Regions from separate parts of the Shewanella sp. VB17 genome, predicted to be linked through region 2. Evidence: riboswitches for the same ligand, from Rfam matches in the RefSeq annotation. Region 2 holds a riboswitch; the other holds the start of a gene.

Region 1 (9,199 bases), 430 kb from region 2:
GGCACTGATGAACTCGGATCTCCCCTTGTTGGAGTCGTTGCTGTTTCAATGCCTGATAATGAAACAATAGACGTCGTATTCACTAAACCATCTACAGATAATGCACCTTGGGCTAAACTAAAACTGCCTTGCTCAACCATTGAAGGTGCTTGCGAAACACCACCGGAGCTGACGTTCGTCGTTATGTTAGCACGAACGCTGGGTAAATTGACTGCACTGGCATTAAGAGACACTGATTTAGACGGGGGAATTGGAGCAACTGTCGTATGTAATGTCGCGGGCACTGTAGCAGCAGACGAAGTCGCTACAGAAAAAGACGGTGAAACTGCAGGCGTACGAGTAATGGAAGAAAGACGATCTCTTCCCCCTGATACATCAAGCGATACATTCACCCCTAACACACCAACTAGACTTCGATATTGATGAGGCTGCCTATCGTCTCTGAAGATGTTTCAATGACTTGTGCTGAAGCCTGACCTTGATTTTTTGATTCAATGGCAGAAACTAACGCATCAGTTTTATCAACATTTTCAATAGGTCTAACTTGATCGGTTTCTTTATTTTGTGTCTGCTGAGCTGGTGGCGCATTGGTAGCAACATCAACCGTCGCCTGAGTAAGACCTGATTGTGCACTTTGCAGACCAGCTTGGCCGGATGAAAAACTGGATGGAATTTGCATATATTTAACTCCAAATAAGCTTTAAATAAACACTAGAGTTGCTTTGACAGTAAACTCGGTAACACACCTGTTTCAAGGTTAATTATTGACCATTCGCCCCCAAAAGTCCAGCTTAAATCTGTGTTTTAGTCCTCCTCAACACACTCCACCAAGGTAAATAACTGAAATAAAATAAACTTCCTTTGTTGCTCTTTACGCTAAATCCAAGCTGACTCCCAATCTTTCCAAACAGGGTTAAATCCTTTTGCTCTCATCGCAGCACAGACCTCAAGAGGAGATCTATCATCACTGATCTCAAACTGATCAAGTTGCGTATTAGGCTTAAGATACCCGCCAGGTTGTGTCGAGCTGCCTGCACTCAATTGAGTAATACCCAGTCCAAACAAATGATCACGTAAACCTGCAGGTTCTCGTGTAGAGAGACTGATTTCAACTTGATGATTAAACAATCTAAATGCACAAATAAGTTGTACTAAGCCTTTATCGCTTAATTCCACTTTAGGTGTTATCCCACCAGTACATGGACGCAGTCTCGGCAGGGAAACACTGTAACGTGTACGCCAAAAATGAGACTCTAGATACCCCAAATGATGACCCAATAACAGGGCATCTAAACGCCAATCATCTAATCCGAATAATACCCCTAACCCTATTTTATCAACCCCTGATCTTGCAATTCTCTCTGGGGTGGTGAGTCGATACTCAAAGTCCTGTTTATTGCCGCGAGTATGATGTTTAGCATACGTTTGTGGGTTATAGGTTTCTTGATAAATCATCACAGCATCAAGGCCAAGACCCACAAGCTTGGAATATTCAACTTCTTGAAGTGGTTGCACCTCCATAGCAACGTAACTGAAATGAGCTTTAACACTGGGCAAGACAGAGCTGAAATAGTCTATTCCAACTTTGGTTTCATGTTCACCAGAAACCAATAAAATGGAGTCATACCCCATTGACTTAATCACCGACATCTCAGCGGTTAATTCATCGATATTGAGTGTCTTACGCTTAATACGGTGACTCATGCTAAACCCGCAGTAATCACATTCATTAGCACACAAGTTAGATAAATATAATGGAAGATACATCCCGATATTCGCCCCAAAGCGCTGTCGGGTGATATAACCTGACGCTTGCGCCATTTGCTCCAGATAAGGCTCAGCAGCCGGAGATAAAAGCGCAAGTAAACTGTCCAAAGAGCCTTGTGGATTTTGCAGTGCTCTTTCCACGTCTTGCTCTGTACATGAATAAAGCTTTAAGGTGAGTTTTTCACGAGAAAGCCCTGTTAAGTAATGCATAAAACTCATTGCAGTGATTCCTTTAAGCCCAGATATCTTTGATGCTGACTAATCATTGAGAAACCCAGTCAACGGACTGGTATGAATAGCATGCTGACTCACCAAGCCTAAGCCTGCAAGGTAAGCATCTCTGCCCGTCTGTACTGCTTGGGCAAAACAGCGGCCCATGGCAATAGGATTGTTACTACTGGCAATCGCCGTATTCACCAACACGGCATCAGCCCCGAGTTCCATCGCTCTTAATGCTTGTGATGGTGCACCAATTCCCGCATCCACAATCACTGGAATATTTGCTTGTTCTATGATCATTTTTAAAAAAGGCTCGGTCACCAAGCCTTGATTTGATCCTATCGGACTGCCTAAAGGCATGACAGCTGCACAGCCAACTTCTTCCAAACGCTTACAAAGTACGGGATCGGCATGAACATAAGGCAATACTACGTACCCTTTTTCACACAGAATGGTCGCCGCTTTCAACGTCTCAATGGGATCAGGCATGAGATATTTAGGATCGGGATGTATCTCCAACTTTATCCAAGGAGTCGCTAACATTTCGCGGGATAATTCAGCCACAAAAATCGCCTCCTTCGCATTTCGAGCCCCTGCTGTATTAGGCAAGAGTTTAATGCCACTGTGTAAAAGAGGTGATAAAATATCGTCATTGCCCGTTTTAAGATCCACGCGTTTCATCGCCATGGTCACTAACTCAGACTCAGAGGCCTTAATTGCCGCTAGCATGACCTGAGAAGATGAAAATTTACCCGTACCTGTGAATAACCTTGATTGAAATATATGATCCGCTACTGTAAACATACTAACCACCTGCTACGACTGAAAATATTTCAATGTTATCTGTCTCTTCACAGAGCCTTTCTTGCCAGTGCACCCTAGGAACAACATGGCCATTACAGACCACTGCCACTGATTTTGGTTCCATATTTTGCTTGGTAATTAACCCCATAATATTCAAACCTTGAGGGATAAGTATCACATCATCATTGACCATAATTTCACACGTTTTCATTATGCTGTTTCCTCGAATTTATTGGTATATACCCTATGAAGCTCTCTGGTATATCGTCACTCAAATCTGCTTTACGCCAGCACTCCACACACATGGCATTGAGGATCTCGACTCAGTGTTGCACTGCGCCAACTAAACGTTAACCCATCAAATCTCAGCAATTTTCCACACGCATTTCCCATTCCTAATAAGCAATTCATTGCCATTAACGTTTGCATCGATGCCATTGTGCCAACCATAGGGCCTAACACACCGGCAGTAGTGCAATTTTGAGCCACTAAGGTCTCTTTTGGAAACAAACAGTGATAACAGCCAGCAGCAGGAGCCTGCTCCAAATCGATTGTAAAAACAAAACCTGAAAAATGCGCCACAGAGGCTGTCACTAGGGGAGTTGTTAACTGGACACACATTTGATTCACACTATGACGAGTCGCTAAATTGTCACTGCAATCTAAAACAATATCAGCGTTGTTGATGTTATCGCTGGCATTAGCCAAGGATAACCGTCTTGTGATACTGTGGAGTTCACAATCTGGATACCGCCTCATCAGTTTTTGCTTTGCACACAACGATTTATACTCACCAATGTCCCTATCATCAAATAACAACTGCCTTGGCAAATTGGACACTTCAACACTGTCATCATCCATTAACGTCAAGCTCCCCACCCCTGCCGCAGCCAAATATTGAGCAGCCAATTGCCCTAACCCGCCGACACCAACCACCAGCACCTTCGCGCGCTTTAGTGCAGACTGGCCAAACTCGCCGACTTCTGGCAGTAATATTTGTCTTGAGTAACGCATAAATTCATCATCATTGAGTGACATCACACGTCCTCCATATTTCACAAAGTGATGTGTATTCCTTGCCAGGATCATCAGCTTGGGTCACTGCTCTTACCACTGCAACATCATCAACCCCCGTTTGTTTAACCGCTGTAAGCACAGATGCATCGATGCCACCAATGGCCACCAAAGGATAATACTCACCCAGTAGATCCACATATTTCTTCAGCTTATCTAGACCTTGTGGAGCCGACGGCATGTCCTTGGTCGTCGTTGGGAAGATATGCCCTAATGCGATATAAGAGGGTGATATTTGGTGAGCAAGCAACAACTCGAAATAACTGTGGCTTGATACACCTAAGGCCATGCCTGCTTTCGCTATCTCAATAAGATCTGCCAAATAGAGATCTTCTTGCCCAAGATGTACACCATAAGCACCATGCTTAAGCGCAAGCTCCCAATGATCATTAATAAACAGTTTTGCCTGATAATCTCGACCTAACTGAATTGCCGAACATATTTGCTGTTCTACATATTGATCTGCCTGCTCTTTTATCCTTAATTGAATCGTCTTAGCCCCCGCTTTTAGCAAACTGTGCAGTAAAGCAACATCTGCGATCACAGGGTACAAACCCAACCTTTCAGTAATAGGTGCAAATTTAAGACCTTGGGGCAGTGATGGACCACAGTCGAGGGTGGTTGTGGTAGGGTAAACACTCAGATCTGAGGGCCAACCTGTTCTAGCAAGTGGCCCCGCGCCGCAGCCAACCTGATAACTCGCCCCAATTCCAGCTGTCACATAGGCTTTAGCAACCACGATCGCATCATGCAGCACATAACCATGAGCCATAACACTTGTAATTGCAGAACTTAATGTACAGCCGCTGCCATGGATATTTTCGGTATTAACACGATGGCCGGAGAAAAGAAAGCTTCGTCCTTGATGTCGTGTAGACATCCCATTCGCTTCAACACACACAAAGATGTCTTGCGCAGATGCTGCCAGCCAAGTCGGACCTAGATCGCCCCCTTTCGCTAGCACATTACATGCAAGTTTATCTGATAAGTATTGCGCTGCGAGTAAGCAAGATGTTTGATCGACTAAATCTGATCCCTGTGTATCGGCCATCTCGTTCGCATTCATCTCGCACAGATCCACCAGCGCCGCGAGTTCTGCCATATTAGGTGTAATTAAGCTCAATAAGCCCCTAAAAGGTGAAAAATCTAAACAAGGGTTTAGTGTGTCACCACAGCTTGCAAACATCACTGGATCTAAAATGACATTCACTTCAACACCACATCGCTGACTGTAACTAAATAGCGCGTTTTTAAGCCAATTAGCTAACAGAGTGATCTGTCTTTGGTTAACCAATAACCCGATTTTAATCGCAACTGGTGGTAAGTCATGTAATAGCGTATCAAGCTGCGAGCGAAACATGGCCACTGAGACAGATTCAACTAAATTCACTGCAACAGAAGATTGCGCCGTCAAACAGGTCAAGACACTGCAACCATGACAACCTAGATCCTGCATGGTTAATAAATCTGCTTGTACGCCTGCCCCTCCACCACTATCTGAGCCAGCAATGCTCCACACAACTGGCTTGATGACTGAAGGTGTCAATGAACAACTCATGCCTTAGGCCTCTACGTCAACAACATCAAGATTGACCGTCCCCGCTTCATGATAAAGCTCGCCTCCCTTCGCTTTAAAATCAGCCGACATTTGCTCCATCCCCGTTTGAATATCGGTAGCATTTTTGACTTGATAGCTAGCATTAGACTGCAATTGAATGTCTTGCGCAGCCGCGTATTCTCGCACTTCTTGACTTATCTTCATCGAGCAAAATTTAGGACCACACATGGAACAAAAATGCGCGACTTTAGCTGATTCCTGTGGCAAAGACTCATCGTGATAAGCTTTGGCTGTTTCGGGATCAAGCCCTAAGTTATATTGATCTTCCCAGCGAAATTCAAATCTGGCCTTAGAAAGTGCGTTATCGCGGATCTGCGCAGTCGGGTGTCCCTTGGCGACATCACCGGCGTGAGCAGCTATCTTATAAGTAATGAGCCCTTGTTTTACATCCTCCTTATTTGGCAAGCCGAGATGCTCCTTAGGCGTCACATAACAAAGCATGGCGCAACCGTACCACGCAATCATTGCCGCACCGATCCCTGAAGTAAAATGGTCATAACCTGGAGCAATATCAGTGGTTTGTGGACCTAGCGTATAAAATGGAGCCTCATCACACACCTCAAGCTGCTTATCCATATTCTCCTTAATAAGGTTCATCGGGATATGCCCTGGGCCTTCTATGATGGTTTGCACATCATACTGCCAGGCTATGTTAACTAACTCGCCTAAGGTTGCTAATTCACTAAATTGCGCTTCATCATTAGCATCAGCGATGGAGCCTGGACGCATACCATCACCCAATGATAGCGACACGTCATAAGCGGCACATAACTCACATATTTCTTTGAAGTGTTCATAGAGAAAGTTTTCCTGATGATGAGACAAGCACCATTTAGCCATAATAGAACCACCACGGGACACTATACCGGTGACACGTTTTGCCGTCATCGGCACATAACGTAAAAGTACCCCTGCATGGATGGTGAAGTAATCCACTCCCTGTTCAGCCTGTTCAATCAAGGTGTCTCTGAACACCTCCCAATTAAGATCCTCGGCAACGCCATTGACCTTCTCTAATGCCTGATAAATTGGCACGGTACCAATCGGCACCGGTGAGTTACGTATGATCCATTCACGCGTTTCATGAATATAACGCCCAGTTGAAAGATCCATCACGGTATCGGCTCCCCAACGCGTTGACCAAACGAGTTTTTCTACCTCTTCTTCAATCGAAGAGGTCACTGCTGAATTACCGATATTAGCATTCACCTTCACCAAAAAATTACGCCCTATTATCATAGGCTCAGCTTCTGGATGATTGATATTCAAAGGAATAATCGCACGACCTCGCGCAATTTCCTGACGAACAAACTCAGGGGTAATAACCTGTTCTATCGATGCGCCAAAACTCTCTCCTGGCGCTTTTTTCCTCAGAACTTTATCTTCAATAACATTCTGCTCCATATTTTCACGGATGGCAATATACTCCATTTCAGGAGTAATGATCCCTTTTCTTGCGTAGTGAAGCTGCGTAACACACTTACCAGATTGGGCTTTTCTGGGTGGCAGCAAAGAATCAAATCTAAGGTGATCGAGTCCATCATCAGCTAGGCGCTGTTGAGTAAAACCAGAACTCACGGCCTCTAGTTGTTCGGTATCACCTCGCTCTTCAATCCAATGTTGCCTAAATTTAGCCAGTCCTTTGCGAACATTAATTTCCACGTCAGGATCGGAATAAGGACCGGCACAGTCATAAACTTTCAGAGGTGCATTGGACTCAAGTATAGGCTTTGATTCTGTGCCACCAACCATGGTATCTGATTGGAGAATTTGGCGCATTCCCACACGCAGATCTTCACGACTACCTGTTAGGTACACTTTTTCAGAATTAGGATGTTGTAGAGGTGTTAATGTATCAATAAACTGTTGAGCTTGCGCTCGAATTTCACGACGATTTGACATAAGCAATCTCACCTTAAAAAGAAATGAAGTTGCTTGCCTGGAGATGTTGAACAGCAGATACAATATGAAAATGTATCAGATAAAAACATAAATTGAATTAAGCTTTCAAAAAATGGCTTAACACAATGACAATACTGGTGTTAAAAATGACACCCGTTAACGGCTCAATTCGAATCATCAGTTCAAATTTACCCCATTGAGTTTTATTAGTACTCGTATAACATTGTCACATAACGCACGAATTTATTGTAATTATCATGCTTGTTTCCTTCGCAGGTATTAGCCTGATCAGGTTCAACGGATCCCGAATAAACGGTCTCAGCCAATAGGCACTCCGACAAGATGGAAACGAGTATAAACGTAAAACTGTGAGTTAAACAAGCTATTTAATAGCAGAATAATTATGGTTGCGATGAATCAATTTAATTTCTTAATTAATTGATTTAAATTTATTATTTAGTAATTTACTTAATTATTTTAGCAAAAGACTAATCTTCAATGAATAAATATCAATTCAGTAGTTATGTTTTATTCCCATTCTATCTGCTCGCTCGGCAATTGACTTTTTCAGTTCCGATGCAAGAGACTTACCATCACATCGAAATGGATAGCCTAAATTTTCTGCATAAGGATTGAGTGGCGTTGGCGTTTTTACTACTCGGTAACAGGTATGGCCTTTTTTAACGATACGATTGGGATCTAACTCATTATCCAATGTTTCAGCATCAACCCACATATTATGTTCAGGGAGATCTAACAGAATGAAATCTCCATCCATCTCACTCATCGATCGCTTACGGGTATACCGAACGGACTCCTCTATCACTACCTTATCCAAAGCCAACTCCCTTTGTCTTTGAACATACCCTTGAGTAGATTGGCGTAAACTTCGGCTAGATTGAGTTTTTATCTGGCTTGTTGAATTCGTATCAACCACCTTAGTTGCCGTCACACTGGCTTTCTCTTTGGATTTTACCTTAAAGGATTCTTTAACAGCGCTTTTTTTAAGGGGAGGTTTACTGACGGTTTTAGCTGCAGAATGAGTCTCATCAACGAACTTAGGTACGAATAAATCTTCCTTTTGCTTAACAGCTTCAATATTAGCCTCAATAGTTTCAACTTTGACGTCATAATACATATAGGCATTCAGCTTGGGTTGCTTCGATTCAGGTAGAGTTAATGGGTTAATTTCCCATGTTTGCTCTAAGATGATGATGATAATTAGGTGAGTCATGACGGCAAACAGCAAAAAAAACAGATTTACTCTATTGCAATGATATGATCTACAAGTTGTCACCCTACCAAAGGCTCCATTAATACTAAACGTTAAAACTTCATCTTGCACATCACTTACATTAGCCGTTAAGCCCTTGGTATTATTACTGTTCATTTACTGATATAAATTCCATTTTACCTGTCCGATTAACACTCAATGCAACATCATGCTTCAAGTTCCTTAATCTTAAGAGACAATAATTTAAATAAAGTTCACTTTCAACATCGCATTGACTTATCCCTTTTACATTACCTAATTAACCTGAACTCGGGATAACGAGTGTCAGATATGTTTGATTTTTTACTTAAAATCAACAAGTTAAATTTCATCTAATTATTATTATTTACCCACCCACTTGCTTAATGCCGACATTTTTGTCGATATCAAGGCGGGATTTCGTACGTAATAGCTGGCTATGACTAGAAAGCACAACAAAGATAGGGGCCAAAATAGCGATATTAAGCGGCGCTGCTTAACCCGATCTCAGGTTAATTAGATACCACCACAAAAAATAAGCTTACACATGTAAGCTCAATGCT
Region 2 (9,199 bases):
GTTCAGGGTTTTACTAAGGGCGACATGACCACCCCACATTGTTTCACTTGGATCAAATTCCTGACCATTGACATCAATAACATGGCCATCTTTATCCTCTTTACGGCCGCTATCTTCATAGTCACTCTGGCGGCCCTCTAGGCGAAGTCCTATAGACAATAAATAACCATTAGAATAGTCGGTATCTATTTGACCAAAAACAGCGTAAGTATTCGCATTATAACTCGCATCTAAATATTTAGTTCTCTCATTATATAACGGAGCTAGTTTTCCTGAATTGTATTTAGAATAATCAGTCGTTAGGTTCTCCTCATCTAAGCGGGAATAATAAACACCAATTAACCAATTAGTAGAATTTAAAAATATTCTGCCGGCATCATTAGAAGATAACCTTAATTCTTGAGATAAAGTCGTTCTCTCTCCCTCTTTATCCCAAGTCGCGTTATAAACACAAGGTTTAGTGCCTATAGACACGCCACAATCCAAACCAGCCCAATAATCAGGGTTAGCCCAATCACCATCGTAATTATAATCTGTTTGTGAATTGGCATAAGACGTCAAAGAAACCAGCTCAAATTTGTCGGCCCCCGTATAAGTAAACTTAAGTGAACTGCCTGTGGTGCGCTGCTTATCAACACCAGGGGCATCGGTCAGCGTATTTTCACCATTATTGTCCAAAGTCCACACATCATAGCCATTATCATAATTGGCATGCAACAAGGTTAAGTCCACCTCTAAATCGTCCGTGGCATACCAGCGCAATTTTGCTCGGCCAGTAAATTCATCACGAGCATTGGTGTCATCACGGCCTAGATAGAGATTATCTTGGTAACCATTTTGATTATGTTGTTGTAATGAGACGCGATACAATAACTTGCCGGAATCGGTTAATGGTCCTGAACTAAAACCACTAAAAGTTGTCAATGCATCGTCACCGACAGAGACTTCCGCACCATGCTCAAACACATCGGTAGGGTCATTACTTTTAAGATAAATAAGCCCAGCAAGCGCATTGGCGCCATAACGGGTGCCTTGAGGTCCACGAAGCACTTCAACTTGCTGTAAGTCGTACATACTCGATATCATGCCTAACCCTGACATATCGATATCATCAATAATGTAACCGACCGAAGAATTAGGTGCACCTTGATATTCCTCTTGCTCACCCACACCTCTGATTTGAAAATATTTAGGTCTTGAGCTTCCTCCTGACCAATTCAAATTCGCGATGGAATTTAATATATCTTCAAAGTGCTGCGCACCTTCATCTTCAATCTGTTGTTGATCGATAATCGTGACACTAGACGGCATCTTTTCAATCGCCGTGCCACGAAAGTCTGATGCAACCACCACCACTTCCATTTCATCCTCTAGTTCAGAATCTTGGTTCTGTTCAGCAGATAGCGCATAGAAACTAGTCAGCACACTCGAAACTACCAGCGCTGCTGGTGACATTTTTTTTATCGTAAACCGTTTTGAAACAGACATGAGGACCCCAAATGATTATTTTGAGATCCGGCAATTGAAAAGCGAGAAAGGATATTGAATTTGATCATGATTGAAAAATCAAAAATTGGCCCATTCCTACGCCGGTATAAGCCGGATCAGGTTCAAAGGGTTTGTCACATGACATCTCAGATACCGTATATAATACGATATCACCCCTTGGCGCTAGCGATTATACATGATTAATACAAATGATTGACATACTTGTGTGGTCATTTGCACATAAAAAATGCCAACTTACATGTTGGCACTCATGTCGATGCAAAAATAAGTTAGTTAGAAAAAGCCATCCTCACATACAATTCATACCTAACGGCATTAGCACTAGGTGAAACACCAGACACTTGAATTTGCTGTTTTCCATGAATTTTTAATGATTTCCACGCCACACCTTCATCGTCAAGTGAATAGCCATTAATGTCATACCACGTAAACTTATATTGGAGACGAAGAGAAGTAGCAACTTTACTTATGATCAAGCCTGATCCTTGTAAAAAACCTTCTTGCTGACGAGATTTAAGCTGTTCAACGCTAATTTCACTCGCAAATGATCGATTATCGACTCTCACCTCACCGGTTGAACTGGCCATTAATCCAGCGGAATGTGGTGCGCATGCACTCATAAATAAGGCAAAAGTAATCACTAAAATAAATTTTATCATTGTGTATTCTCAGACGGATCTTAACGTTAACGGAGCCATGAATGCCCCATAAAATGGTGTTCTCTACGCGATGGTTATCTTTACGTTGCTAATATCCGCCCTAAAGGTCTACCACCGACTAAATGCATATGAATATGATAAACCTCCTGACCACCATGTTTATTACAGTTCATAATTAACCGGTATCCATCGTTAGCTATCCCCTCCTCTTCAGCAATTTTGGCAGCAACGGTCATCATACGACCTAATGCTCTCTCATCTGAAGCTTTAACATCATTGACAGTAGCAATAAGATGATTAGGAATAATCAAGATATGGCTTGGAGCCAGAGGATTGATATCACGAAACGCGGTTACCAAATCATCTTGAAATAAGATATCTGCGGGGATTTCTCTACGTATAATTTTACTAAAAATAGTTTCTTCTGCCACTTATTATTCCTCTTTATAAACTCAATGTTAGGAGTATACCTGTAATTATCGAAATTGGGAGTGCACCACTGTATTTGTCATACCAATTTAAAGACACATAACTTTGAAATTAATAGCTATATTTATTGTTTATATGGAAGTGGCCTAGGTATTATTAACAAGAAACTAAAAATGAAAGGAACAACATAAACATTGAAACAGCAAGGAGAAATGAATCGATAAACCCTCCAATATAGATTAAAGGCAGGGCTTCGTTAATTAACTATCTTCAACGACTTAAATTTTATTTACTGAGCATTTTAATTCACTATAAAACGCTCAGTAAACACTCAATTAAGTCTTAATTAATATACTATTATCTAATGACGTACCTCATGCAAATGAGTTTGTGCCCATGCAATAGCTTGACCTCGACTCGACACACCAATCTTTCTAAAAGCGCGATAAAGGTGAGTTTTAATCGTACTTTCACTCACAAAAAGTTGATTGGCTATATCCACATTTGTACTGCCTCTTAGCAGTGCTTGCAAAACCTCTCTTTCACGCATTGTGAGGCTATCAGTGCCATCAACTTGAGATACATTATCTTGATTTCGCTGTAGCAGCTCTGCTGGTATAACAGACTGACCTCTTAAAATATTTCCCAAACTATGACCGATTGTTTCCAAAGTCGTATTACAAAAAAAGACTCCTGCTGTCACTGTTGAATGAATAAGAAAACGCGCATCTATTTGCCTAGGGAAGTGTAAAAAAACAACCCGTGCAGATAATTTTTTTTCAACGAAACGCTGAATTTGATATGCCTTTTGAATATCAACCGTCGCTAGATCGATGATAATCAGTGAGAAATCTCCATTTGTAACCTCAAGCTCGACATTCTCTGGAGGTATTTTAAGTAACTTGACTAAAAACTCTTGAGGCCAACGAGTATCAAGTAAATCAGTGAGAAGATTAGATCGAGAAATGACGACCCAGTTTATGACTTTAAACATACTGCGACTCCATGTCGACAAAATTAACCATATTGACAACCCCTAGAGGCAACAAAATATGAGTGATACCAAATAAAGCCTGTAACCTATTACTTACTTAGGTTATCAACAAAATAGTAAAGAGTTCCGCCCTCAAGCCTTGTATTATTCATCGGCTCTGGGGGCATAATAACAAGCACACTTCACTATTCTGTTTAAAGGCCGCTTGTGTTAAAGTGGTGATCCTTTTTCTGTAGGTACGTATTAGAAAAAGAACGAACGGCACTAACAACCGCTAATGCATAGTATGTAAGGGATAGCTGTTAACATCGTCAACATAAAGTATTAAGGTTATTGTGCCGAACGGCTATTCTCACCTTCGACCTAATACTTAACTACTAACACTTTATAAAGCTATATCAAACTCTTATGGATTATATTTAAACAAAATCTGGTCCACATTTAATTGTTGCTATTATGTAGCAATTTGAGTGTATTTCAAAGCTCTATTAAGTAAAAAAACATTAATTTTTTGTTAACTCTCTAAAAGCTAACATGACTAAAGCTAATTACTGTAGACATAGAGATGAAATTTTTACTTTCAGTATAGAAAACCAGCATATAAATAATATTATCCAAGCCAGCAAGCTGACTATCTGTCGGGGCGACAAAGAGAGATACTCAAGCCACTTCAAGAAGCCGTTTTAGAGTCACAATAGGATGGCAGAATAAGGCAGTGATTGAGGCAATGGTTATTCCCTTGTTGATGCAGGTATTTTATCGGAACTCCTGCAGAGCATGAGGAGAAGCAACCTATGTTTTCGTTATGAAATATTGAATTACACTGAATGGATTCAGGCGCAATTAACGCCCCTGAACTCGGTCACTTCTCTATATGATTGACAATTCACCTTAAGATGAATTGTCAATATACTTAATAAAATCAACGATTGCGAAGTGCAGCAATGCGTTTTTCCAAAGGAGGGTGGCTCATCATCAATTCTGACATGGACTTCTTACCATTGATACCCAGTGCAGACATTTGAGCAGGCATCGCTCCCGTAGCTGGACCTTGGCGTAAACGCTCAAGAGCCGCAATCATCTTTTCTTTACCGGCAAGTTTAGCTGCACCCTCATCGGCCTTAAACTCTCGAATGCGTGAAAAATAAGCCACAATCATCGAAGCTAAAATACCAAACAACATATCCAAGACAAAAACCACCGCCATATAAGCGAACATCCCTAAACCTTCACCCTCTTCGTCATTACTTGACACAACATTATTAATCATTCCCGCGACCACGCGAGCAGCAAAGATGACAAAAGTATTTACCACACCTTGGATTAACGTTAATGTCACCATGTCGCCATTGGCCACATGACTCACTTCGTGTGCTAATACGCCTTCTATTTCATCTTGACTCATGCCATAAAGCAACCCACTACTGACTGCCACTAATGCATTATCTTTACTTGGCCCAGTCGCAAAAGCATTAAGTTCTTCTGACTGATAAATAGCCACTTCAGGCATCTTAATCCCAGCTTGCTTAGCTTGACGAGCCACCGTGTCAACTAACCAGCGTTCAGTGTTATCACGTGGATTGGTGATCACTTCACACCCCATGGTTTTCTTTGCCATCCATTTAGAAATAGCCAAGCTAATAAAAGCACCACCGAAACCAAAGAGCGCGGCAAACACCAAGAGACCTCCCATCGTCGAGGTATTAACACCCAGCAGTGACATCACAATTGATGCGACAAGTAAAATTGCCATATTGGTTGCTATCAATAATAAAATACGCATTAACTAAGCTCCTAATTAGGTACTTGAGTACCAGATCCTACATCGTTAAAGACATAATATGTCCTAAAAATGAAAATTCAAGGGAGAAATCAAAAATAAAACACACACTATAACGACTGCGTAAATCATACATGGCAGGAAAAGATCCACAATGATCCAGATTTAACATTATGCAGTAGGCTTAAACCTTGCTAGGGTGTTCAGATAAAAGTTAACAACACAAGTTAACGAATAAAAAGGTTCACCAACAAATAAAGAAGAAGAGATTTCATATGCGCAAGAATCTAATAACAATTGGCATAGTATTTGTTTTAAATGGATGCTCTACTCAAGTGATTGATCCCGCTCAACCCCACATAAAGGTCAATATGAGCACACAGACAATAGACAACGTATTATTTTATCCAAGTCCATTACAAGACCAAGCCCCTCAATTCGATCAAATCGTTTCAAGCGATTACTTACCTGCATTTCGACTCGGAATGAAGCAACACAATACAGAAATTGCGGCTATCGTTAATAACACCGCTTCAGCCACGTTTGACAATACTATCTCTGCAATGGAAACATCAGGTGAGCAACTAAACCGGGTCTCCCGTGCTTTTTTTAATTTATCAGCGCTAATGTCTGATGATAGCATGTTGAAAATAGAAAATAATATCCTCCCAGAACTTACCCACCACGAAGATAATATCTACCTTAATCAAGCACTTTTTTCGCGAGTAGAGAGTATTTACCAAAATAGAAATTTACTGAAAGGCGAACAAAAATACCTGACTGAAATTTATTACAATGACTTTCTTCGTGCGGGCGCCAAATTGTCATTGCAGGATCAGGTTAAAATACGCAGTATCAATACGTTACTGGCAAAAGCAAGTGCTGATTTTTCACAAAATGTGTTAGCATCATTTAAACATGATGTCATTGTGGTTAACGATAAAGCCCTACTTGATGGCTTATCGGACAATGAAATTGCTTCCCTCGCAACAGCCGCTGATTCAGCGGGTGAAAAAGGCTATATGATCACGCTAGTCAACACCACTAGACAGCCCATACTGGCAAGTTTAACCAATCGAGAGCTACGTCAAAAAATATGGCAAACGTCATCACAGCGAGCAAAAAGCAATAATGGTCCCTTAGCCATCAAAATGGCACAACTGCGTGCTGATAAAGCAGTGCTACTGGGTTACCCAACGTGGGCAGCCTATACTGTTGCCGATCAGATGGCTAAAACACCCGACGCAGTATTTGCCATCCTCGATGATCTCGTGCCTAAAGCCGTCGCCAAAACCAAAACTGAATCGCAAGACATTCGAGACATAATGAACAAAGAGGGCGCAACGTTTGAGCTACAGCCATGGGATTGGGCATTTTATGCAGAAAAAGTCCGCAAACAAAAATACAGCTTAGATGAAAGTTTAATTAAACCATATTTCGAATTTAATCGTGTATTAGAAGATGGGTTATTTTATGCCATGAACAGACTCTATGGTATCGACATAAAACCCCGTACAGATCTGCCTGTATGGCACAAAGATGTCATGGCATTCGAAGTGTTTAACAAGGATGCAAGCTCTATTGGTATTTTCTACCTCGATCCCTACGCAAGACCGGGTAAAAATGGTGGTGCTTGGATGGATGAATTTGTCACACAATCGGATCTTTTAGGTACTCATCCCGTTGTCTACAATGCACTCAATATTCCTAAGCCAGCAGCAGGAAATCCAACCTTAATGACCTTCGATGAGGTCACTACTATGTTCCATGAATTTGGTCATGCTGTTCACGGATTATTTTCCAAGGTGAAATACCCTAGTATCGCTGGGACAGCCACTGCACGTGATTTCGTCGAGTTCCCCTCTCAGTTTAATGAAGATTGGGACATCAACCCTGAAGTGATTTCTCACTATGCTAAGCATTACCAAACAGGTGAACCGATCCCGAGCGCATTATTAAATAAGATACTCGCGTCTCACAAGTTTAATCAAGGTCACGACACCACTGAGTATTTAGCAGCTGCGATTATCGATATGGAATGGCATTCAATCACGCCTAATACTCAAATAGATAATGTGGAGACATTCGAACATAACATGCTTGCCAAACACGGCATAGATTACGCACCTGTTCCTCCTCGATATAAAACCAGCTATTTTAATCACAGTTTTGGCGGTGGATACTCAGCAGGGTATTACGCTTATTTATGGACTGAAGTATTAGCGGCCGATGCTTTTTCCTATATGGCAACAACCGGCGGTTTAACACTAGAAAATGGCAATAAATATAGAGAGACCATTCTTTCAAAAGGTAATAGTCAAGATCTAATGGAAAGTTATATCCGTTTTAGAGGAGAAAAACCGAACACCGATGCCCTCCTTCTGCGCAGAGGATTGAACGACTAACGAGATCCCCCATATTATCACCATTTAATCCCCCCAAACACCATCGGCACTTGGGGGGATTTGGTCGATTAAAATGAAAGTAACCCCACTGTCATGCCCCAATCATGTCAATATATCGATATTGAGCTCAAGTGCTGCGCGCTCAACACAACAATCTTGTAAATGGGGGACGACACCGACACAAGCAGATGTCATCAGTTGATGTAAAGAAGTCAAATTTTCTTCAAGGTAGGCTATATTAGGATCAAGGATGTTACCCACCCAACCGGCTATCTTGATGCCATCAGCTAACATCGCCTCCTGGGTCAACACAGCATGATTTAAGCACCCTAACTTCACACCCACCACAAGAATAACCGGTAAAGACAGTTGCTTAACCACTTGTGAAAGAAACTGACCTTCCCCCAGTGGCAAACGCCAACCTCCCGCCCCTTCTATCAGACAGAAATCCTCTTGACTAAGTAATGAGAGTACAGGAGTCAAACTGTCACAGACTCTACTAGGAGAGATATCGACTCCCATTTTCTCTGCTGCAATATGCGGGGCGATGGCGGGCTTAAATGAAATCGGATTCACCTGTGAGTAAGCTAACTCAATACTCGATTGAGCCATTAAACTCAGTGCGTCAGCATTTCTCAACCCTAGTGGTGTTGCCTCACAATCTGAGGCAATGGGTTTAAGCCCTAAAGTGGATTTATCTGCGTTCTTAGCCTGACATAACAACGCCGAAGCGATAAAGGTTTTACCGCAATCTGTATCAGTCCCCGTCACAAAATAAATCATCTATTACCTTTTTTCGATATGTAGTCGTGCAATGTGATACGTCAAAGGTAAACCTGCCTCTTGCCGCATCCTTTCAGCTTTCACTAACTGTTTTTGCCAATCACCACGACCACGTATGCCATGGCTTAATACTGATGAAGTCGAATTAGACGGTGATGCACCAGTATGTATCGAAGCCCCGACCCCTTTAATCGAATAAAGTAAGGCTTTTAAACTAGTAAAGTAAACGGTAATGGTTTCTACCGCTGCTGACTTAATTCGCCACACCTCTGGATCAAACTGGGATGCGATATTAGGTAGACTTCTGAATGAATTAGCCCTAAACCCTAACTCTGTTAACTCAGGTAAACTGTCTTGAGCCACGATAGCTAAGTGATAATTACCGCCAGATTTAAGTGCTAAAGCGGTACTGTCAAAAGATTGCTTGATATCATCACACCACTGTAATGCCAGATTTGAATACACAGTATCGACGCTGTTTTGCGCTAAAGGGATGGCTTTAGCATCACTGCATATTGTTTGATATGTGGGGAAATGACGCTCCACCTGATCAAGCATTCCTTGCGCAATATCAAGTGCAATAACATGCTTTAAATGAATAAAATAGCTAAAATCAGTTCCGGGTCCGCAGCCAATATCC

The links. A riboswitch is a leader RNA that binds a small molecule or an ion and turns the genes downstream of it on or off. The one in region 2 is predicted to bind thiamine pyrophosphate.
Region 1: it holds a riboswitch for thiamine pyrophosphate, as region 2 does, so the genes downstream of both, thiC (phosphomethylpyrimidine synthase ThiC) here and HQQ94_RS10080 (TonB-dependent receptor) in region 2, are expected to answer to the same signal.

The regions. Positions count from the first base shown of each region.
Region 1 covers NZ_JABRVS010000001.1:2,767,297-2,776,495, reverse strand. Annotated here, with positions in the region: gene HQQ94_RS11905 (putative metalloprotease CJM1_0395 family protein) at 1-392, opposite strand, end outside; gene HQQ94_RS11900 (chemotaxis protein) at 407-679, opposite strand; gene thiH (2-iminoacetate synthase ThiH) at 877-1,986, opposite strand; gene HQQ94_RS11890 (thiazole synthase) at 2,026-2,790, opposite strand; gene thiS (sulfur carrier protein ThiS) at 2,792-3,001, opposite strand; gene HQQ94_RS11880 (HesA/MoeB/ThiF family protein) at 3,073-3,828, opposite strand; gene thiE (thiamine phosphate synthase) at 3,815-5,422, opposite strand; gene thiC (phosphomethylpyrimidine synthase ThiC) at 5,426-7,384, opposite strand; TPP riboswitch at 7,633-7,731, opposite strand; gene HQQ94_RS11865 (hypothetical protein) at 7,899-8,774, opposite strand.
Region 2 covers NZ_JABRVS010000001.1:2,339,606-2,348,804, reverse strand. Annotated here, with positions in the region: gene HQQ94_RS10080 (TonB-dependent receptor) at 1-1,488, opposite strand, end outside; TPP riboswitch at 1,565-1,676, opposite strand; gene HQQ94_RS10075 (YcfL family protein) at 1,779-2,168, opposite strand; gene hinT (purine nucleoside phosphoramidase) at 2,249-2,599, opposite strand; gene HQQ94_RS10065 (response regulator transcription factor) at 2,959-3,591, opposite strand; gene htpX (protease HtpX) at 4,514-5,374, opposite strand; gene HQQ94_RS10055 (M3 family metallopeptidase) at 5,647-7,776, shown strand; gene bioD (dethiobiotin synthase) at 7,879-8,556, opposite strand; gene HQQ94_RS10045 (methyltransferase domain-containing protein) at 8,563-9,199, opposite strand, start outside.